Candidatus Chlorohelix allophototropha: one gene and its partner. The protein of the gene in region 1 binds, or shares a complex with, the protein of each later gene. Links are inferred from orthologs where the notes say so. Each region holds a gene or a part of one and is shown on either strand. Other genes may lie near its edges.

Region 1 (3,947 bases):
TTCCCCTTGTCAAAAACCTCGGCTTCAGATCTACTGGCTTGTCTCTCAATCACCATCTTGACGATGTTCACGGCAATTATGAGAACTTGGTTGCTGGCTTTTGCGATAGGAATGAACCTAAGCCCACTAGAAGTTATAGCCGCCAGTAGCCTAGCCACTTTCGCCGGGTTGATACCAATTTCAGTCAGTGGGATTGGCGCGCGTGACCTGACTTTGATCGGTATTTTAGCTCAGATGGGGTTTGCCCGTGAGTCTGCGTTGGTGCTATCTACTTTGCTGCTGGTACTCAACCTTGTAAACTTACTGGTTGGAATGGCTATTTGGTTTTCGCGTCCTCGTCGTTTCAGATAATGCGATAGTGATTCAGGAAAGCTACAAAGTAAGCTTGTTCTGGTCTGGTTGTTTATCGGGAATAGCCCCAAAATCCTTTCCCGTGCTACTTTTCTTTTCGGTTATCCTACAATCAAGTTTCCACTAAATTATACCAACTAATTTACACCCGCTTTGATTACATCCAGTGCTGCTGAATTATTGGAATAGATACTACTATCCATTAATGGTATAATATTCATGTGTAAATAATCATTATTGACTATTCGTAATACAATGTATAATGTGTTGCACAATTAGTCAAGATTGACTATAATATGTATCAGAAACATTGAGCTACGTGGAGATACCGTCATTGCCCTCTTTCCGGCAAGTTGTGGAGTAATTATTAATGGATGATCAGTCGCTACTGCTGCTGGGAATCTTGAAGGCGCAAAGCCAGCATGGTTACCAGATTAATGAATTTATTGAGAAAAATCTTAGCCGCGTTACCAACATGAAAAAGGCAACCGCCTATGCCACCCTTGACCGTCTCTCCAAAGCTGGCTATGTTACCGTTACATTTGAGCAAGAAGGAAATCGCCCACAACGCAAAGTCTACTCAATTACCCCTGCCGGAGAAGACTACTTTCTCGAACAATTACGCGAAAATTTATCATCGGCTGAGCAAATGACTTTCACGGGTGATATTGGTCTGATGTTTCTTGATAATTTGCCGCGTCAGGAAGTTGCCGAACACCTTAAACGCCGGCTGGCTGAAGTAGAGAAGCAAATTGTCAGTTTTGAAAAAGCTCCTATTCACGCCAATGGGCATGGTGTTAACCTAGCAGTTGATCATGTACTTACTTTGTTTAAGTCTGAGCAAAAATGGTTGCTTTCTACCATTCCTGAACTTGAATCAGCGGAACAATAAATTGTGTATAAGGGCTTTTTAGCGTATAATTCTGCCAAATTATTTTTGGTATGGTGCAAATGCACTCTTAGAGTTTTTAAATCACGAGGAATAAATGTCGGTTGATTCCGGGGAAGCGATGGAATTATTGAAAAACATACAAACCCCGGCGGGCGCTGAAAAGCTACTAACGCTGCCCGCATTTTCTGATGAGAGACCAGAATTGAATAACCCCACAATATTGGCACTTGAAGACGGTCGAATATTCAGAGGTTGGGGCTTTGGCGCAGCTGAGGTTGCCGAAGGCGAAGTAGTCTTTAACACTAGTATGACAGGCTATCAGGAAATTTGCACCGACCCAAGCTATCGTGGCGAAATAGTCTGTCTCACCTATCCTATAATCGGCAACTACGGCATAATCGATGCTGATGATGAGTCTCGCGAAAGCTGGCTTAGCGGCTTGATTGTGCGCGACTACACCCCCGAATGGAGTAATTGGCGCGCGCAAACCAGCTTGCATAGGTATCTTCAAAAACGCGGCATTCCGGGCATTTACGGAATTGATACCCGTGCGCTTACCCGTCACCTACGTACTAATGGGTTGATGCGGGGGGTTATTGTTCGCCCCAAACCGGAAGAAAGTGATGCCGAAATAATATTGAGAGCGCAAAATGCGCTGATGCCTGCCCAGAAAAACGTGGTCGCTGACGTAACTACCCCGTCGATTTATCGCTACCCTGCCCGCTCAATTGAAGGTTCGAGCGGTGTAGAAACTATGCGAATGGCGGTATTAGATTGCGGTTTGAAAGAAAACATTCTCCGTTCTTTGGCTAGAAGGGGTGTTAGCGCCACCGTTTTACCCAACACTGCCAGCCTGAGTGATGTTATGGCGCTCCAGCCAGATGCAGTGTTCAGTTCACCCGGTCCCGGCGACCCCGAACGCAATACCACAACCATAGAGGCGCTACAAGGTGTGCTTGCGCAGCATATACCGTTTTTTGGTATTTGTCTTGGACACCAATTACTCGGTTTGGCGATTGGTTGTACCACCAGTCGTTTGAAGTTTGGTCATCGTGGGGGTAATCATCCTGTTAAAGACCTTGCCACTGGCAAAGTGCATATAACCAGCCAGAATCATGGGTTTCAGGTTGATGCCGATTCGGTGCCCGTTTCGCAAGGGTGGCGCGTCAGCCAGATTAATTTGCATGATGGTTCGGTAGAGGGATTGGCGCATGAAACCCTGCCCGTCTTCAGCGTCCAATACCACCCAGAAGGGGCGCCCGGTCCGCAGGATAACCAATACCTTTTCGATCGTTTTATTGCGATGGTACAGGATAGCAAGAATAATAAGTAGAAATTAATCTGGAATGGGACAAGGGGTTTTAAACCCCTTTTCTAAACAAAGCTTTTTTGACTTCAAGCGCTATACTTCGGAAGCGGCACAAATGGGTCGTCGTGACGATGATTACAAAATACCGCCCTTACCACCCGAACCGCCACCACCGTTAAATATCGGTGGTGATCCTGATCGGTTTCCTTCGACTGTTTCCGATACCTATTATGACGACGATTATAACTACGAGATACCGCAGGATCAATCGGATAGTGATGAACCGGAGCAGGGTTGGTGGTCGCAGCGTACAACTGCCGCCAAAGCTATTATTATTATGCTTCCGGCTCTAATTGTTGTATATATTATAGTGTTGAGCTTCATCTTTCTATACAGCACTTCTTCAGCCCTTAATACCCCTTCGCCCACTGCGCAGGGTGCGCCACCGCCTACCAATACACTCCCTGAGATTGTGGTTAAGCCTACCATACCCGGTTTATTACAAACTGTCACTACAGCCGGACCGATTCCTACTGCCACGCCACGCCCTACTGCCACACCTGCGCCTACACCCACTCTACTGCCGACTCCGGCTCCTTCGCCCATTGTTACTGCCACAGTAACCGCTACTTCTACTGCAATTATTTCAACTGCAAGTTCCGGTACACCCGGTATAACTATCACTGGCAATATAACTGTAACCCCTACCCTTGCACCTGCCAAAACTCCGACACTCGGAGTTACAAGCACTCCGGCAATTACCGGAACTGTTGCTACAGCTGCAACAACTCTTACCAGTTCAACGGTTACAGCCACTTCTAGTGCGTCCAGTACAATAAAAGCTACGACTACAATAAAAGCTACGATTAGTACAACTAGTGGGTCACTTCACGTCTTGCAAAGACTGTTCCCCAACCATTAGCGCAAACCCATACTGGTTACATTCTGAGAGTGGCTAGAAGCTATAGGCTATCGCGCCAATACCCTTTCTTTTTGATCCGGCGACTTCACCACGGTAGCTGGGAGACGAGAATAGGGGTCGAAAATGGAGGAAATTGCTATAAGTGGGGCGGGCAAATGCATCGAGTTTCTCCTGTGGTAATAGTGTTTTGGCGAACAAAATTTACAACAGGCTGCAATGTATTTGCCCTCTCGCGCTATTTTATTCTTTTTCCTCTCTAAATTTGTACAAAAACGAGCTACGAGGCGACTTTCACCTTATGTCGTACTGATTCCACCTCAAACATATGCTTGAGGTATTGCCCGGTGTAAGATTCAGCTATTCCCGCCACATGTTCAGGAGTGCCGGTTGCCACCACGTTACCCCCTCGATTACCGCCATCGGGTCCGATGTCGATAATCCAGTCCGCCACTTTGATAATATCAAGGTTGTGT
Region 2 (3,975 bases), 240 kb from region 1 along the record:
TAGGCGGTCATAACTTTACAAAACTACAATTTGGTTGATATAAGTATCCCACCGTATTTTAGCCCACTATACATAAGTTTGCAATAGCACAACTTTTAGCTTCGATTATAGGTAGAGATAATTTCAGGCAAGGGGCTTAACCCCCTGCCTCTAGTCTTTAAATATCCTAGTTGAATTGCTTCGTCCTGTTTTATTTTGGGCTAATCTGCTGAATGCTCTTTCTGGCGATACCAAGAGAGCGGTTTGATATTATAATCTGCACCCTCGTTGTGTGCGGCAGCGACAGCAGTTACGGCAGCGCGGAAAGTATCCAGCGAGGTATAGCAGGGGATGCCATTTTCAACTGCGGCGCGCCGAATCTCAAAACCATCCAGTAAGGGTCGCCGCCGTCCGCTGATAGTGTTGACCACTGCTTTTACCTGCCCACTTTTAATAAGCTCAACCGTATCGGGATGTCCTTCACCGATTTTGATTGCGATTGCATCCACAACCATCCCGGCATTTTCGATCATAGCGGCGGTTCCCGAAGTAGCGTGGATACGGTAGCCAATCTCGGCTAAATCGCGAATGAGTTCGAGACCTTCCGTTTTGTCGCGATCGGCAATGCTAAATAATATCGCCGCCCCCGGTTTTGGCAGACTCATGTTGGCGGAGATGAGCGCTTTGTGCATTGCTGCCGCATAGGTTAAATCCACGCCCATAACTTCTCCGGTAGATTTCATTTCGGGTCCGAGTGCGGTATCTACTCCTGAGAGTTTTGCCATACTAAAGACCGGGGCTTTTACCGCTACGAGAGGCTGCTTAGGCCACAAACCGGGGGCGTAGCCTTGCTCTTGCAAACTCTTCCCAAGCATTATGTTGGTGGCAATTTTAACCATCGGCACACCTGTAACTTTGCTCAGGAATGGTACGGTGCGACTGGCGCGAGGGTTCACTTCCAGAATATAGACCTGTCCCTGCCAGATTACATATTGGATGTTAATCAACCCTTTTGCTTGTAAGCCTATCGCAATACGGGTAGTGTAATCCACAATGGTATCAACCTCATGGCGATAAAGGTTTACGCCCGGATATACTGCAAAGCTATCACCACTGTGTACCCCCGCTCGCTCGATGTGTTCCATTACGCCGGGAATAAGCACTTCCTTACCATCGCAGATTGCGTCAACCTCAACTTCTTTGCCTTCAAGGTATTTATCAATCAGCACTGGGTGTTTCTCGCTGATATTAACCACTGTACTGGTATAGCGTTGAAGGTCTTCTATGTTATGGCAGATTTCCATAGCCCGTCCGCCCAACACATAGCTAGGACGTACTAGCACCGGATAACCGACGGTTTCCGCCACTTTGAAGGCATCCATGTAATAATTTACAGTTGCGCCGGGGGGCTGACTGATGCCTAGCCCTGCTACGAAGTTTTCAAAGCGCTTGCGGTCTTCCGCAATATCAATGCTGTCAAAACTGCTGCCGAGAATCGGCGCACCCGCCAGCGATAATGGTTCCGCCAAGTTTATGGCGGTTTGCCCACCGAATTGGAGAATCAACGGAGGCATATTCATAGTGTTACCGGGCGCTTCGGATAAATCCTGCCCTTCGTTTTCGAGAATATCCATCACGCTTTCTACATCCAGCGCTTCAAAATAAAGGCGGTTGCTGGTGTCGAAATCGGTTGAGACTGTTTCAGGATTGCTGTTAACCATGATGCTTTGAACACCCGCTTCTTGCAAAGCCCATGCGGCGTGTACGCTGCTATAGTCAAACTCAATGCCTTGTCCGATGCGGATAGGGCCACTACCGATAACCACCGCTTTGGGACCGGTGATAGAGGGGGCTTCGTTTTCTTCCTCATAGGCGCTGTAGAAATAAGGGGTTACCGCTTCAAATTCGGCAGCGCAGGTATCTACGGTTTTGTAAACCGGTACAATGCCTTGACGGTGACGCATTTCGCGCACTCTCTCCGGCAAGTCATCGGTAAGTGCGGCAATCTGGTCGTCGCTGAAGCCCAAACGTTTCGCTTGCCGCAATAGGTTGGAGGTCATCGGTTCTTTGAGTAAACGCCGTTCCATTTCAACCAACAACTGGAATTTGCGCAGAAACCAATAATCGATTTTGCTGCGGGCGTATAGCTCTTCGATGGTCTCATCGCGGCGTAAGGCGGCAAAAACTGCCCACATACGCCGATCATTCGCTTTATCAATATATTTCCAGTAGGGCGCTTCTTCGCCCTCAACCTTTTTGCTCCATTCGGCTTCCTCCCACATGAGGGACTTGCCGCCGAGTTCGAGACTACGCACTGCTTTCTGGAAAGCGGCTTCAAAGCTACGGTCAATCGCCATCACTTCGCCGGTTGCTTTCATTTGTGTGCCGATGCTGCGATCTCCGGTGGGGAATTTGTCGAAGGGCCAGCGCGGGATTTTGACCACACAATAATCAAGGGCAGGCTCAAAGGCTGCTTGTGTTTTGCGGGTCACAGCGTTCTCAATTTCATCGAGACGTTTGCCGATGGCGATTTTGGCAGCAACCCGCGCAATCGGATAACCCGTAGCTTTAGAGGCGAGCGCGCTACTGCGACTGACCCGCGGATTTACTTCGATTACGTAATACTGGAAGGAGACGGGGTCGAGCGCATATTGGATGTTGCATCCACCCTCTATGCCCAGTTTGCGAATAATTTTGATGCTGGCGGTACGAAGCATCTGATATTCTTTGTCCGAAAGGGTTTGGGAAGGGGCAACCACAATACTATCGCCGGTGTGTACCCCAAGCGGATCGAGATTTTCCATGTTACAGATGGTGATGCAAGTATCATTCGAGTCGCGCATCACCTCATATTCAACTTCTTTCCAGCCACCCAGATATTTTTCAACTAGAATCTGATGAATCGGGCTGGCGCTCAAGCCGCTTTTGATAAAGTGATCTAACTCTTCCCATGAACGGGCAATACCGCCGCCCGTGCCGCCAAGCGTATAAGCGGGGCGAATGATGATGGGTAAGCCAATGCTTTTGCCGACTTCCATAGCGAAATCATAATCACTGGCGATGTCGCTTTCGATTACGGGTTCGTTAATATCCAACAAAACCTGTTTGAAAAGCTCTCGGTCTTCAGCTTTTTTGATGGTATCCACGCTAGTGCCGAGCAAGCGCACTTGATATTTATCCAGCACCCCTGCTTCGTGCAATGCCACGCCCATATTCAACCCGGTTTGACCGCCCAATGTAGGCAGTATGCCGTCAGGTCGTTCCTGCTCAATGATTCGGGTGAGGGATTCGACCGTCAACGGCTCGATATAGATTACATCTGCAATGCCATCGTCGGTCATAATGGTAGCCGGATTGCTATTAACCAGCACCGTTTCAATACCTTCTTCCCGCAGAGAGCGGCAGGCTTGGGTACCCGCGTAATCAAACTCCGCAGCTTGCCCGATTACGATGGGTCCGCTGCCAATCACCAGCACTTTTTTAACGCTCATTTTCTCCCGTTCGCCTTAAGACCTAAAGTATTAAACGCGGGGCGGCATTGCCCTGTAAATCAGCCTATTATAACAAGAATTTGCGATTTCTTCACAAATTCCAGAACCCGATTTAACCTTACAATAGTGAAATGTTTTGGTCGAAATTTTGTACTAAAGGGGTTACAGTCTACTTAGTCATATTGAGTTATTCCTGTATGGCTTATAATTAATGTGACAAACCTAAGGAATTGCTATTATTACATTATCCTTGTGGGAGGTTTCACATGAAATTATACCGTTATTATCTTTCTACTGCCTGTATACTTATCGTGTTATTGAGCCTTACTCTTTCCGCATGTGGCGATTCAGCTTCTCCCGTTAGTGCGTCCGAACCCACCACTACTGGAGATACGACAACAGGCGTTCCCGTTAAGGTCACCATTACTCCTGCTGAAACTGCCTCTGACGATACTATTACGCCTACTCCGCTTCCAAAAGTAGCGGTGGTTGCATCGGGTGGTTT

The links.
Region 2: the proteins of carA (region 1) and carB are in contact, whole or in part, in a solved structure (PDB 1KEE), measured with the Escherichia coli proteins. The link is inferred for Candidatus Chlorohelix allophototropha from one-to-one orthologs.

Annotation. Positions count from the first base shown.
Region 1 is NZ_CP128400.1:253,952-257,898, reverse strand. What follows is about bases 511-3,456. They hold carA (glutamine-hydrolyzing carbamoyl-phosphate synthase small subunit), read left to right. Parts: upstream 511-1,337; coding sequence 1,338-2,576; downstream 2,577-3,456. Other genes in these bases: OZ401_RS13870 (hypothetical protein), read left to right, coding at 2,590-3,456; OZ401_RS13880 (PadR family transcriptional regulator), read left to right, coding at 722-1,243. Outside these bases: OZ401_RS13885 (lysylphosphatidylglycerol synthase transmembrane domain-containing protein), read left to right, coding at 1-351; more of OZ401_RS13870, read left to right, coding at 3,457-3,474; excinuclease ABC subunit UvrA, read right to left, coding at 3,752-3,947. UniProt on the Escherichia coli protein: Small subunit of the glutamine-dependent carbamoyl phosphate synthetase (CPSase).
Region 2 is NZ_CP128400.1:493,442-497,416, forward strand. The notes cover bases 1-3,839. They hold carB (carbamoyl-phosphate synthase large subunit), read right to left. Parts: upstream 3,471-3,839; coding sequence 201-3,470; downstream 1-200. Other genes in these bases: OZ401_RS14810 (SGNH/GDSL hydrolase family protein), read left to right, coding at 3,737-3,839. Also shown: more of OZ401_RS14810, read left to right, coding at 3,840-3,975. UniProt on the Escherichia coli protein: Large subunit of the glutamine-dependent carbamoyl phosphate synthetase (CPSase).